2 regions of the Kocuria sp. KH4 genome follow, and region 2 is predicted to be linked to the other one. Evidence: riboswitches for the same ligand, from Rfam matches in the RefSeq annotation. Region 2 holds a riboswitch; the other holds the start of a gene.
The links. A riboswitch is a leader RNA that binds a small molecule or an ion and turns the genes downstream of it on or off. The one in region 2 is predicted to bind cyclic di-AMP.

Region 1 (7,039 bases), on a different contig from region 2:
CACCGCGGCCGCTACCCGGACTCCGCGCACGGCCGGAAGATCGCGGCCATCCTGCGCACCGTGGCCGACAACCTGGACGTCTGAGCCGACCGGCCCGGGCCCCGGGCACCCCACCCAGCACCCACCACGAGGGAGACCAGCAGTGACCGAGGAGACCGTCCAGGACGCGCCCGCCGAGGCGGCCGTCGCGCCTCCTGCCCGCCCGGTGCGCCCGGCCCGCCGCCGGGCCCCCAAGCAGGACGCCCTGCTGATCGCCGACGTCGCCGCCGCCCGGGCCGGCGTGGAGCAGATCGCGGAGCCCTGGCAGATCGGCCCCGGTCACCGCGTGCAGGTGGAGGAGGACCGGCTGGTCGTCCACCTCTTCGAGTGCACCCTGCCCGGCTACCGCGGCTGGGACTGGTTCGCCAGCCTCGCCCGGGCGCCGCGCAGCAAGACGGTGACCGTGTGCGAGGTCGGGCTGCTGCCCGGGGCGGACGCCCTGCTGGCCCCCGAGTGGGTGCCCTGGTCCGAGCGGGTGAGCCCCGAGGAGAAGGCCCAGGAGGAGCAGGAGCGCGCCGAGGAGGACGCCGCGGCGGCCCCCGCCGCCCCGGAGGCCGCCGCCGAGGATCCGGCCGGACCCGGCGACGGGGCCGCCGCCGGGTCCGGCGCGCAGGACGGGGCCGTGCCGTCGCCGGACGGCGAACGGCCCTGAGCGCCCCGCGGGGCGGCGTCGCGGCCGCGGACGGGCCCGATCCCGGCCGCGGCGTGTTCCGGTCCCTGCGCTTCCGCAACTACCGCGTCTGGTTCCTGGGCGCCCTGGTGTCCAACATCGGCACGTGGATGCAGCGCACCGCGCAGTCGTGGCTGGTCTTCGACGAGCTCTCGGACCACGACGCCACCGCGATGGGCGTGGTGACCGCCCTGCAGTTCCTGCCCCAGCTCTTCCTGGCGCCCTGGGCCGGGGTGCTCGCCGACCGGATGGACCGGCGCCGCCTGCTGCTGTGCACCCAGACGGCCATGGCCGCGCTCGCGGCGGGGCTCGGCGCGGTCGTGCTGACCGGGGTGGCGAGTCTGGGGCTCGTCTACGCCTTCGCCCTGGCCCTCGGCGTCGCGTCCACCCTGGACGCCCCCGTGCGCCAGACCTTCGTCTCGGAGATGGTCGACGACGAGTACCTCTCCAACGCCGTGGCCCTGAACTCCACCTCGTTCAACGCGGCCCGGATGATCGGTCCCGCCGCCGCGGGCGTGCTCGTGGCCTCGATCGGGTCCGGGTGGGTCTTCCTGCTCAACACGCTGACCTTCGGCGCCATGCTCGCCGCGATCCTCGCCATCCGGGCCGAGGAGCTGCGCGGGATGCCGCGCTCCGGACGGGGGCGCGGGCAGATCCGGGAGGGGCTGGCCTACGTCGGCGGCCGTCCCGACATCGTGGCGGTGCTGGTGACGATCTTCCTCATCGGCACCTTCGGGCTGAACTTCGCCGTGTTCCTGGCCGCCATGGCCGGGCCCGAGTTCGGCCGGGGACCGGAGACCTTCGGGGCGCTCAACTCGGTCCTCGCCGTGGGCACGGTGGCGGGTGCCCTGCTCTCGGCCCGGCGGCGCCGCGCCCGGCTGCGCTACGTCTACGGCGGCAGCGCCGTCTTCGCGCTCAGCTGCCTCGGGGCGGCCACGGCGCCCACCCTGACGGTGTTCGCGCTGTGGCTGGTCCCGTGCGGGCTGTCCTCCCTGACGATCATGACCACCGCCAACGCCTACGTGCAGACGACCACCTCCCCGGTCATGCGCGGGCGGGTGATGAGCCTGTACATGGCCATCTTCATGGGCGGCACCCCGGTCGGGGCGCCTGTGGTCGGGTGGATCACGGACGCCCTCGGGGCGCGGTGGGGGATGGGCGTGGCCGTGGCCGCCGGGCTCGGCGGGGCCCTGGTGGGCGCCCTGTTCTGGCTGCGGCTGCGCGCCCGGGGCTCCGCGGCCGGGGCGGCGTCCCCGGGGACGGCCCCCTAGCGTCCGCCGCCCGCCGCGCGCAGCCGCTCGACGACGTGGTCCACGCAGGCCAGCAGCCGGGCGACGTCGTCGGGCTCGATCGAGACGAAGGTGGCGATCCGCAGCTGGTTGCGCCCCAGCTTGCGGTAGGGCTCCACGTCCACCACGCCGTGGGCGCGCAGCACGGCCGCCACGGCGGCGGCGTCCACGGTGGGGTCGAAGTCCACCGTGGTGATCACCGTGGAGCGGTCCTGCGGGCGGGCCACGAAGGGCGCGGCGAAGGCGGAGTCCTCGGCCCAGGCGTAGACCAGGTCGGAGGACTCCTTCGTGCGGGCCGCCGCCCAGGCCATGCCGCCCCGGCCGTTGAGCCAGCGCAGCTGCTCGTCCAGCATCACCAGCGTGGCCAGCGCCGGGGTGTTGTAGGTCTGGTCCCGGCGCGAGTTCTCCAGGGCCGTGGTCAGCTTGAGGAAGTCGGGGACCCAGCGGCCCGAGGCGCCGATCCGCTCGATCCGCTCGACGGCGGCGGGGGAGAACGCCCCCAGCCACAGCCCGCCGTCGGAGCCGAGGTTCTTCTGCGGGGAGAAGTAGTAGACGTCCGCCGCGGAGAGGTCCGCGGCCATCCCGCCCGCCGCCGAGGTGGCGTCGACCAGCACCAGCGCCTCGTCGGCGATGCCGGCGGGCCGGACCACGGGGGCGGCCACGCCGGTGGAGGTCTCGTTCTGCGGCCACGCGTAGACGTCCACGCCGTCCTCGGCTCGGGGCTCCGGCCGGGTGCCGGGGGCGGACTCGACCACCGAGGAGGCCTCCAGGAACGGCGCGGCGTCCGTGGCCTGGGCGAACTTGGCGCCGAACTCCCCGAACACCAGGTGCTGGGCCCTGGCCTCGACCAGCCCGAAGACGGCGGCGTCCCAGAAGGCGGTGGCCCCGCCGACGCCGAGCAGGACCTCGTGGCCCTCGGGGAGCGCGAGGAACTGCGCCAGGCCCTCGCGCACGGAGCGCACGAGCCCCCGGACCGGCGCCTGCCGGTGGGAGGTCCCGAGCAGCCCCGCCCCGGCCCGGGCGACGGCGTCGACCTGCTCCGGGCGGACCCGGGAGGGCCCCGCGCCGAACCGGCCGTCGGCGGGGAGCAGGTGCTGGGGGATGGTGACGTGTGCGGACAACGGGTGCTCCCTCGTGACGGACGTGCGGCAGGCGGCGGGCGGGGCGGCGGAGCCGGGGCGTGCGCGGCCGGGCCCCGGCCCATTCTGCCCCACCCGGGGCCGGTCCCCGCCGCCGGGGCGCGGCCCCCTCCGCGGCGGGGGCGCGCGGACTAAGCTCGTGCGGGAGGACAGGACCGGGCGGGATCCCCGGGGACGGACGGCCGGACGAAGGATGACTGAGGCATGAGCGATCTGATCGACACCACGGAGATGTACCTGCGGACCGTGCTCGAGCTCGAGGAGGAGGGCATCACGCCCATGCGGGCGCGCATCGTCGAGCGCCTCGACCACTCCGGGCCGACCGTCTCGCAGACGGTGTCCCGGATGGAGCGCGACGGACTGCTGACGGTGGGACCCGACCGCTCCCTGGTGCTCACCGAGCTGGGCCGCGAACGGGCGGTGCAGGTGATGCGCAAGCACCGTCTGGCGGAGCGGCTGCTGGCCGACGTCATCGGGCTGGACCTGGCGCAGGTCCACGACGAGGCGTGCCGCTGGGAGCACGTGATGAGCGAGCAGGTCGAGCGGCGGCTGGTGGACCTGCTGCACAGCCCCCGCTACTCCCCGTACGGCACACCGATCCCCGGCCTGGCCGCACTGGGCGTCGGGGACAGCCCGTCGGCGGCGGGGCACCCCTCCCTGCTCGACGCCGCCCGGGCCGATCCGGAGGGGACCCACACCGTGGCGCTGCTGCCGGAGGTCGTGCAGGCCGATTCCGCGCTGCTGGGCGTGCTGAGCGACGTGGGCGTGCTGACCGGGGCCGTGGTCCGGGCGCGCGTGGAGGGCCAGCGGGTGCGCATCGAGGTCGCCCGCACCGGCCGGTCCGCGGAGATCGACCTGCGCACGGCCGGGGCCATCCGAGTCCTCGCCGCCTGAGCGACCCCGCCGCCCTTGTGGGGACGTTCACAAGGCACTTTCGGCCAGTTCGGCCGGGCCGGGCCCCGTCCACGGTGAACGCCCTGGTCAGCGGGCGACCCCGAGGTCTCCGGACCCTCGCTCCACCGTTCGCCGGCCGGTCGCACTGATAGCCGGAAGCGACACAATCCGCGGATTTCGGGGCGTCTCGCGATGCAATTCCGTGACCCTCCGTGATCAAAACGTGACACTTCCGTAACCGGTCATGTATTGTTCAACGCGTGCCGATCACTGGTCGGATCGGCACCCTCGTGCACATCGCCGAATTCTGCCGGTGCCCGGGGCCCATGCACAGAAACTGCTTGGCAGAAGCGGGGGAACCATTTCCGGTCCCGGTGATCCGGGGCCTTGGGGTTAAGTCGTTCAGAGCGCACGCGCTCTGCGGCCGGGTGACTCCCACCCGAATCCGACAGCTCACCTCGTAGGCAAAGGGAGGAACACACCCATGGCTATTTTCAAGCAGAGCACTGCCCGCCACCGCGCCGAGACCGCCTCGCACGCCGTGCGCAACACCACGATCGCCGCCGCCGCCGGTGCCGCGATCGTCGGCTCCATCGCCCCGGCCCAGGCCTACGCCGAGATCCCCGCGTCCTCCGGCGCCGCCTACTCGGCCCCCGCCTCGGCCGCCGCCTCGCTGGCCTCCTACACCTACCAGGCGCCCGTCGCCGCGCAGCCCGCGGCCCCGGCCTACCAGGCCCCGGCCCCCGCCCCGCAGCCGGCGGTCTCCACCGCGAGCGTGACCCCGCAGTCCAACGCCACGACCGAGATCCCCGCGGCCGCCGGCGGCATCGTGGGCACCGCCCACCAGGGCATCGGCTCCGCCTACGTCTACGGCGGCACCTCCTTCGGCGCCTGGGACTGCTCCGGCTTCACCCAGTGGGTCTTCGCCCAGAACGGCATCGACCTGCCCCGCACCACCTGGGCCCAGTTCGCCGCCGGCACCCCCGTGACCACCCCCCAGCCCGGCGACCTCGTCTCCCAGAACGGCGGCGGCCACGTGGGCATCTACATCGGCGGCGGCAAGATGATCTCGGCGCTGAACCCGGCGCAGGGCACGCAGATCCACTCCGTCAACGCCATGCAGCTCGACGGCTACTACCGGATCGGCTGATCCGGCCCGTCCCCCGCGGCGACCCCAGGGTCGCCGCGGGGGACACCCGGTCCGTCCCGGACCACCGCGACCCGCGCTCCCGGGTCCGCCGCACCCCCTCCGCCTCCCCGGGCCCGGTGCGCACCGCCCCCTGGGCACCCCATCCTCTGTCTTCCCGCCGTGCGCGGCCCTCCGGATCCGGACGGCGCCGCGCTGCCGGAGATCGGATCACCCCGCGTGCCCTCGCGCGGGGTGATCCGTGCTGTCACCGCAGTCTCCCGGCAGGTCCGCCCGGCCCTCCAGAAAGCCTGCTGAATCCCCCATGACTCGTGACCTGACCTCCACCACCGGCGTCCGCTCCCTCCTCTCCGGCCGGGCCCGCACCGTGGCCGCCGTCGCCGCCTTCTCCGGCCTGGCCCTGGCCACCACCGTCTCCGCGCAGGAGGCCCCGGCCCAGGAGGCCGCCGCCGACGCCCCGCTGTCCGCCGTGGCCGCCGCGACCCCCTCCGCCGCCCCGACCGTCTCCCTCGAGCCGGCCGCCCACGTGGTGAAGGCCCACCAGCCGTCCGAGCACCGGGCGGAGCGGAAGGCGGCGCCGAGGACGGCGGAGCCGCAGGTCCGTCCGGCCGACCAGCAGCAGGCGGCCGCGCCGGCCGCCCAGCCGGTCGTCGCCCCGGCCCCGCAGCCGGCCGCCCCCGCCGTCCAGGCGGCCCCCGCCGCGGCCCCCGTGGCCCAGCCGGCGCCGAAGCCGGTGGCCGCCCCCAAGCCGGTGGTCGCCCCGAAGCCTGCTCCGGCACCGCAGCCCGTCGTGCAGGCGGCCCCGAAGCCCGCGGCCGCTCCGAAGCCCGTCGTGCAGGCGGCCCCGGCGGCCGAGCGCACCGTCACCCCGCAGAGCTCCGCCTCCGGCAAGGGCGCCACCATCTCCTCGGCCGCCCTGGGCCAGCTCGGCGTCGGCCAGGACTGCACGGCCCTGGTCAGCAACGCCCTGCGCGCCGCCGGGATCAACCACCACGGCTGGCCCGCCTCCTACCTGAGCCTCGGCACGCAGGTCTCCGCCGGCCAGGCCAAGCCCGGCGACCTCGTCTACTACGCGGACGGCGGCATGGGCATGGCCCACATCGGCATCTACATCGGCGGCGGCAAGGCCGTGCACGGCGGCTGGAACGGCGGCACCACGGTCATCGACAGCGTCAACGTGGGCTCCGGCCCGGTCTACGTCCGCGTGCGCTGAGCGCACGCGAGAGCATCGCTGCGGGTGCGCGGGACCTGGTCGGCCAGACAGGTCCCGCGCACCCGTCGTTCGTCCGGGCGCCCGCCCGCCCTCCGGTCCCGGAGCACGCCACCGGCCGGGGCGCCTGCACGCCCCGGCCGGAGCTTCCGGCGCCGATAGACTGGGCCCATGGCCACCGACTTCAGCCGCAACGCCCGCACGAGCCTGGACCGTGAGTACGCCTACATGGCCTACGGCATGATCGGCGGCGCCGTGCCCGGGATCGTGGCCGGCTTCGTGGTGGCCGCCTTCGTCGGCCACGCCGCCATGTGGCTGTCCGTCCTCGGCGGCGCCGGGATCGTGCTGGGCCTGCTCACCGGGATCCTGCTCCACCGGCGGCACCGTGCCGCGGCGGAGTCGGACGAGGCGAAGGGGAGCCCCGCAGCGCGGGAATGACGTGCTCCCGCAGCAGCGGCGCCAGATCGGCCGGCAGGCCGGCGAGCGGGACGTCGTCCAGCCGCAGCCAGCGCAGCTCCTCGATCTCCGCCCGGGCCTCCGGGCGCCCGGTGAGCGGCGCGGTGAACACCGTGGCGTGCACCCACGTGGCGGCCTCGTTCGCGGCGGGGGCCCGGAACTGCCCCAGCAGGCGCAGCTGACCGGGGCGCAGCG
Region 2 (7,039 bases):
AGACGATCATGCAGTACAGGCAGAGGATGTAGATCGAGAACAGCGCCTGGGACCACAGCCAGGTAACAAACACCGCCCCGGCGGTGACCCCGGCCTGCAACCCGACCCAGTACCAGCGCCCGAACCGCGCCCCGGAGAGGGCCGCCATGGCGGTGGTGATGACCACGGCGAAGGCCACGATCCCGATCAGCGGGTTGGGGAAGCCGAACAGTTCCGACTGCCAGGTGCCCATGACCTGCCCGCAGGACACCCACGGGTTGATGTCGCAACTGGTGACGTGGTTCGGGTCCCGGTAAAGCTCCAGGCGCTCGAGGACCAGGATCGCGGAGGCGATCCAGCCGATCACCCCGGTGACCAGCACGAGGATCGCAAAGGGGCGGTGGCGGGCGAAGCCGGGCAGGTGTGCCTCGGCTGCCGGGCCGGCATCGGGGTGGCCGGTGGTGGTCGTGGTGGATTTAGCCATGGTGGGTGTCCTTGACGATTCCGTTGTCGATGTCGGGGGTGGCGGGGTGGTGTCCTCGGGCCAGAACGGCCAGGGCCGCGGCCAGCAGGGGCAGGGCCCCGGTCAGGAGGATGGAGCTGGCCGCGGACTGTTGATCCGCCAGCGGGGAGGGCCCCCAGTCCCTTCCCAGCCCGGAGAACCACTCCGGTTGGACCATCATCGGGGACAGGGCGATGGCCGCCACCCAGGCCCCAAGGGCGCCGGCGACCGCGACCAGGGTCAGCGCCCGGGTGTGCACCGCGGCCCGGTCGCGCGGTGGGCTCAGCACGGTGGCGGCGAAGATCAGGCCTAGGGCTATGGCGGTGGTGTTCATCAGTTCGTGGCCGACGTGGGTGTGCAGGGCCAGGGCGAAGACGGGGGTGTAGTAGGAGACACCGAGCCCGGCCAGGACCAGGATCGCGGCCGGGACCGGGCGGACCAGCAACACCCCGGCCCGGGAGGTGCGCCACCGGGTGGTGAGTTCGCGCCACCCGGTGGATCCGTCGGTGCGGGCCGGCACCAGGGCTGCCGCCAGGCGGCCGGGGGCTCCGGCGATCAGCAGCAGCGGCACCGGGAAGGCCAGCAGCAGGTGGGCGGTGGTGTGGATGCTGAACAGGATCGGGGCGTAGATGGCCATCGCCCCGCAGGTGACATAGACCAGCAGCACCAGCCCGGCCAGGAACGCGACCGTGCGCGCGGCCGGCCACGGCGTCCCGGCCCGGTGCAGGCGCCGCACCCCGGCCAGGTAGAGGACTGCGGCGAGGATCGCCACGGCGATCCACAGCCAGTCGAACCGCCACTGCGTGAACCACCCGGTGGCGCTCAGTGGTGGGGGCAGCAGGTAGCCGGTGAGTATCTCGGCGTCGGTGATGTCCGGTTCCCGTTCCCGGGGCACCGGGGTGGGGGTGCGCCCCAGGGCGACACCCAGGGCCATCACCGCGCAGAGAATCAAGGCCTCCACGGTGATCAACCGCCACACCCGCCCCAGGGCCGGGGGCCTGGCGGTGATGGCCCGGCGGTTGAGGTATCCGAGCACCCCCAGGGCGAGGGTGGCGATCGTTTTGGCGATCACCAGGGCCCCGTAACCAGAATCCAGTCCGTCCCATCCCCCGATCCGATAGACGGTATTGATGACCCCCGAGACGGTCACCAGGACGAAGGCCGCCCCGGCCAGGGCCGAAAAACGCACCAGCACACGGTGCGTGGACTGCTGACCGGCGTGCCGGGTGGTCAGCAGCGGGGTGAGCAGGGCGAGCACGATGATCCCGCCGGTCCAGATCCCGGCCCCCAGCAGGTGCAGGGCCAAGGCGTTGACGGCCCCGTTGTGGTCATCGACCCCGGCCACGTGCCCCAGCTGGGACAACGGCACGACGGCGGCCAGGGCCACCACGGTGGTGGCGGCCACCAGTTGCGGGGAGCGAGCGAGCACCGCCAGGGTAGTGGTGAGGGCGGCCATCACCGCGGTCACCGCCCACGCCTGACCGGGAATCAGGCGCGTCACGTAGTAACCCAGTTGCCCGGTGAATTCGGGCGAGCCCGAGACGGGGGTCCCGATGGTGTCGGCGTAGCTGAGCACGATGATCGCCACCGCGGCCAGGGTCCACACTGCGGCTGCGGCCGCGGTCACCGTCATGGCCCGGGCGAAGGCCGGGTGCTCAACCCTGGGCCTGCCTGCGCCGGTGGCCGGGATGGACCGGGGCACCACGGTGGTGGCGAAGACCAGCCCGGCCCAGGTGATGGACATGGCCAGATGGTGCACGGTCGTGGCCGTCGGCAACCCCCAGCGCACCAGGATCCCGGGATCGAGTACGTCCCGGGCCCTAGTGGCCCCGGAGGAGCCCAGGGCGAGCCACAGCACCGCGAGGCTCACCAGTCCGACGCCGATAACAGCAGCGGGGACGGCACCCCGGCGCCGCCCCGTCTCTGGCGGAGCCGGGGTCGACGAGACGGGCGGTGGGGTCGTGGTGCGCGATGGAGTGGCCATCGGGTCAGTCTGTGGCTGCGGTCTCGACAGCAGCCCGGAAGTCTTCCAGGGTCTCGGGGTTGAGCACTTCTCCGTCGAGGTAGAACGTCGGGGTCCCGGCCACGCCCAGGGCTTCACCGTCAGCGACATCGAGCTTGACCCGCTCTTCGGTGGCCGGGTCGGCCACCGCGGCGTCGAAAGCGGCCATGTCCAGGCCGAGGTCCTCGGCGAAGCCGCGGAAGAGCGCGCTCTGGTCCTCGGCGGACTCTCCCCAGTCGGCCTGGGTCTCGAACATGCGCTGGTACATCGCCTCGTATTGTCCCTGCTGAGCGGCGGCCTCCACGGCCACCGCGGCGTTGACGGAGTTGCGGTGGCCCGGCAGCGGGAAATACCGGTGCACGAATGTCACGGTGTCGGCGTACTCGTCCCGCAGCTCCTCGATGAAGGGGTAGGCGGCCCGGCAGGCTTCACACTCGTAGTCCAAAAACTCCACCAGCACCGCTTGCTCATTCGGAGCCTTCGAGAGTACCCGACTGTTCTCTCGCACGAGTTGCCCGGCGTCCTCGGGTACTTCCGGGGTGGAATTGGCACGGGCCACCAGGATGGGAATGGCCACGGCGGCCACGACGGCGACCAGCAGGATCCACACGATGATCTTGGCCCTGGAGGGTTTGCGCTGGGAGGTGGGCGTGCTGGCGGTGGTGCTCACAAGGGGTTTCCGTTCTGTGCTTAGGGTCCGGGGTGAGTGGAGTGGCGACTAGTGATGAAAGGTCTCGTCCTGGCGGTGGGAGGCCGGTTCGATCTGGAAGGTGGAGTGCTCGATAGCCACGTGGAAATCACGGGCCACACAGGTCTGCAGGTCTTTGAGCACGACCCCGGCGTGTTCGGCGGTCAGGCAGCCGTCGTGGACGGTGACGTGGGCTGAGAGCACCGGGGTGTCGGAGTCGATGCGTGAGGCGTGCAGGTCGTGCACACCGACCACGTGCGGCAGGGCCTCCAGGCGGGTGCGCACCTCCTCCAAGTCCAGTCCCTTTGGGGTGGTCTCCATCAGCACTTCGACGGTGTCGCGCAACAAGATCAGCGCCCGGGGCACGATCAGGGCGGCAATGAGCAGGGACACGAGCGCATCCGCCTGGGTCCACCCGGTGGTGGCGATGACGATCGCGGAGACGATCACCGCCACCGAGCCCAGCGCGTCATTGGCGACCTCCAGGAAGGCGGCCTTCATGTTCAGGTTCTCTCCCCGCCCCGAGGCCAGGATGACCAACCCGATGATGTTGCCGACCAACCCGATCACCCCGAACCAGAGCATGGCCGAGGACTCGACTTCCGGGGGCTCCAGCAGCCGGCGCACCCCTTCGACGGCCACGAACCCGCCCACGGCCAGCAGTACGGATGCTTGTGCGGCTGCGGCCACGATTTCGGCGCGCTTGTAGCCCCAGGTGCGCTTGTCCGTGGCCGGCTTCAGCGCCAGGGTCGCGGCGATGAAAGCGATCAGCAATCCGGCCGAGTCGGTGAACATGTGCCCGGCATCGGCCAGCAGCGCCAGACTGCCCGAGATCACAGCACCGATGATCTCGGCGACCATGATTGTGGCGGTGATGAGGAAGACCACCGCCAGCTTGCCCCGCCGCCCGGTGGCGGCATGGGCGTGGTGGTGTTCCCCGCTCATGCCGGGACCTCCTGGACGGTGGCGTCATCAGCAAGGTCCTCGGCGGTGCACTCAGGGGTGCCGCACCGGCACACCGCCTCGACGGTGAGGATGGTGCCCAGCAGGTCCTCCAGGGCATGAGCCAGCTTCGGGTCCGAGAGCTCATAGCGCACATTGCGCCCGATCGGCACGCCCACGACCAACCCGCAGTCACGCAAGCAGGCCAGATGATTGGACAGGATCTGGCGACTCACCCCGATCCGAGCCGCCAGCTCCGAGGGCACCGCCGGGCCCTGCTGCAGCTGCAAGAGCACCGCGGCCCGAGTGGGATCGGCCAGTGCTTTGCCGAACCGGGACATCACCTCGACCGGGGACAAGATCCTCATGCCATAACCGTACAGCAGAATCTGTATCAAACGGGATGAGGGTCGAACGAGGCCCGGGCAACGTCCAGCTTGCGTTCCTACGGTATGGGCGGACGGGGATGCCGTCCGCCACTGCGGCATCCCCGTTCCCCGATCCCGCACCGCGCCCCCGGCGGGTCGTCCTGCCGCAGCGTCGCCCCTGCGTGGCAGGAGGGGGCCAATCCAGTTCGGCGGGAGTGCAGGCGTGGCCGCGGGTGCCCTATGGGTCGGCCGGCAAGGTCGCCTCCTGCCCCATCCGTTGGCCACCGACTCACGCCGCGGCAGGACCGTGACGCTGCTGTTCGTGGCTCCGACCACTGGCGCGGGGTACCTTGAAAGGCTTTCAGGTGTTGGTGCTTTCGAGGCACCCCGCACTGGGGGAATGGCTTCAGAAGGCGTGGCCACCGGCGTTGTGGCGAGACTCAGCGGTAGGTGTAGTACCCGTCGAGGGCCATGGCGTTGACGGAGTGAACGAAGGTCCCCTGGGTGGGGTTCAGCGCCGAGATCATCTTGCCGCCGCCGATGTAGATGCCGATGTGGTTGCCGCCGTTCTGGGACACCAGGTCACCAGGCTGCGGAGTGGTGGTCGGCGTGGCGGCGGCGATCTGCTGGAAGCTCGTGCGGGGCAGGTCGATGCCGTTCTGGGCGTAGACCCACTGGGTGAAGCCGGAGCAATCCCACGCGCCGAACGAGGTTCCACCCCAGACGTAGCCGCCCCCCACGCCCTGCTGGGCGGTGCCGACGATCCCGCCGGCGGCCGGGGTAATCGCGGTCGTGGTGGTGGACTGCGGGCTCACGGAAGAGGCAGCCTGAACGGTCGGGGCCTGCGCAGCGGGGGCCTGATAGGTGTAGGAGGCCAGGTCGGCCATCGCGGAGGCCGGAGCCGCATAGGAAGTTCCACTGGCGGCGGGGATCTCGGCGTAGGCCTGGGCCGGGGCGATGGAGCCGACGATCGCAGCACCGGCCGCGGCGGCGATCGTGGTGTTGCGCACGGCGTTCGAGGCGGTCTCGGCGCGGTGGCGGGCAGTGCTGCGCTTGAAAATAGCCATGGGTGTGTTCCTCCCTTTGCCTACGAGGTGAGCTGTCGGATTCGGGTGGGAGACACCCGGCCGCGGAGCGCACGCGCTCCGAACGACTTAACCCCAAGGCCCCGGATCACCGGGACCGGAAATGGTTCCCCCGCTTCTGCCAAGCAGTTTCTGTGCATGGGCCCCGGGCACCGGCAGAATTCGGCGATGTGCACGAGGGCGCCGACAGGATCAGCGGTCGGCACGCACCGAAGAGTACAAGATGATCACGAAACAATCACAGTCGGATTCGAGAATGTATAGAGATCATGAAGAAAAAGATCAAGATTTGATAAATCCCTAGAGTTTTATCGAATTTCTTCTGTGAATTTCCTGGAAATTATGGGAGGGCCTGAGGATGCGCGTACTCAGTGGTGCTCCTAGCATCGCCACGGGTTCGCCGGGCACACATCGCCCGGCGCCGCCAGGTCTGCTGGCTCTAGGCTTCGCCGTCCTGATCCTGCTCGGGCCCACCCTGGGTTACTTCACCCTGCACCAGGCCGCGGACGCCCTGGCTCTGTCGGCCCTGGTGGTGACCGGTGGGGCGATGATCAGCATGGTGGCCGGAGAAATGCCCACCGAAGCCCCAATCGGACTACCGGTGCGTAGGGCCCGCTTCTGCTCATCGGAGGATTGCGCGCTGTCCGCCCCGATTCCCGCCTACCCGGGCATCTGAGAAGCCGCACGCACCGGCGCCTGTCACGCGGTGCCGGTGCGTGCGGGCTGAATTTCAGTGGGCGCAGCAGGTGCATGTGGCCCCGCATCCGCCACAGCCGTCGCTGTCACGTGTGCTGTCTTCGGCAGTGAGGACCGAGATCGGGGCGCAGCAGGCATCCCCGCGCCAAGCTTCCAGCCCTTCCTTCACGGCCACGGCGGCGATCACCAGGGCAGCCAGCGGATCGGCCCAGGACCAGCCCAGGGTGCTGTTGAGCACCAGGCCCACCAGGAGCACGGCCGAGAGGTAGGTGCACAGCAAGGTCTGCTTCGAGTCGGCCACCGCCGAAGCCGAGCCCAGTTCCCGGCCGGTGCGGCGTTCGAACCAGGACAGGAACGGCATGATCACCAGGCTCACGGCCGCCAGCACGATCCCCACCGGGGAGTGCTCGGGTTCGGCGGCCCCGGCCAGGGTGCGGATCGCGTCGATGGTGACGAAGGTGGCCAGCCCGAAGAAGGAGAGGGCGATCACCCGCATGGCCATCTTCTCCCGGCGGTGCGGGTCGGGGGCGGCGAACTGCCAGGCCACCGCGGCCGCCGAGAGGACCTCGACGATGGAGTCCAGGCCGAACCCGATCAGTGCCGAGGAGGACGCAATGCGCCCGGCGGTGATCGCGATGATCGCCTCGAGCACGTTGTAGGTGATGGTGCCGGCCACGATCCAGCGCACCCGCCGGTGCAGCACCGCTCGGCGGGCATCGGTGACGGGCTTAGGACCCAGGGTCAGAGAGGTCATGCGCAGGTGCATCCTTCCGGGGA

Region 1: another riboswitch for cyclic di-AMP. It lies ahead of ACWCOM_RS09350 (C40 family peptidase); the one in region 2 lies ahead of ACWCOM_RS11925 (C40 family peptidase).

The regions. Positions count from the first base shown of each region.
Region 1 is NZ_JBSJYX010000010.1:49,518-56,556, forward strand. Features, by position in the region: gene ACWCOM_RS09325 (cold-shock protein) at 1-84, shown strand, start outside; gene ACWCOM_RS09330 (DUF3027 domain-containing protein) at 143-691, shown strand; gene ACWCOM_RS09335 (MFS transporter) at 745-1,980, shown strand; gene serC (phosphoserine transaminase) at 1,977-3,119, opposite strand; gene ACWCOM_RS09345 (metal-dependent transcriptional regulator) at 3,342-4,031, shown strand; cyclic di-AMP (ydaO/yuaA leader) riboswitch at 4,320-4,510, shown strand; gene ACWCOM_RS09350 (C40 family peptidase) at 4,516-5,181, shown strand; gene ACWCOM_RS09355 (C40 family peptidase) at 5,483-6,391, shown strand; gene ACWCOM_RS09360 (hypothetical protein) at 6,560-6,826, shown strand; gene ACWCOM_RS09365 (NUDIX hydrolase) at 6,744-7,039, opposite strand, start outside.
Region 2 is NZ_JBSJYX010000015.1:54,587-61,625, reverse strand. Features, by position in the region: gene ACWCOM_RS11950 (vitamin K epoxide reductase family protein) at 1-463, opposite strand, end outside; gene ACWCOM_RS11945 (cytochrome c oxidase assembly protein) at 456-2,465, opposite strand; gene ACWCOM_RS11940 (DsbA family protein) at 2,470-3,153, opposite strand; gene ACWCOM_RS11935 (cation diffusion facilitator family transporter) at 3,202-4,116, opposite strand; gene ACWCOM_RS11930 (ArsR/SmtB family transcription factor) at 4,113-4,481, opposite strand; gene ACWCOM_RS11925 (C40 family peptidase) at 4,922-5,548, opposite strand; cyclic di-AMP (ydaO/yuaA leader) riboswitch at 5,554-5,744, opposite strand; gene ACWCOM_RS11920 (hypothetical protein) at 5,925-6,242, shown strand; gene ACWCOM_RS11915 (cation transporter) at 6,297-7,016, opposite strand; gene ACWCOM_RS11910 (ArsR/SmtB family transcription factor) at 7,013-7,039, opposite strand, start outside.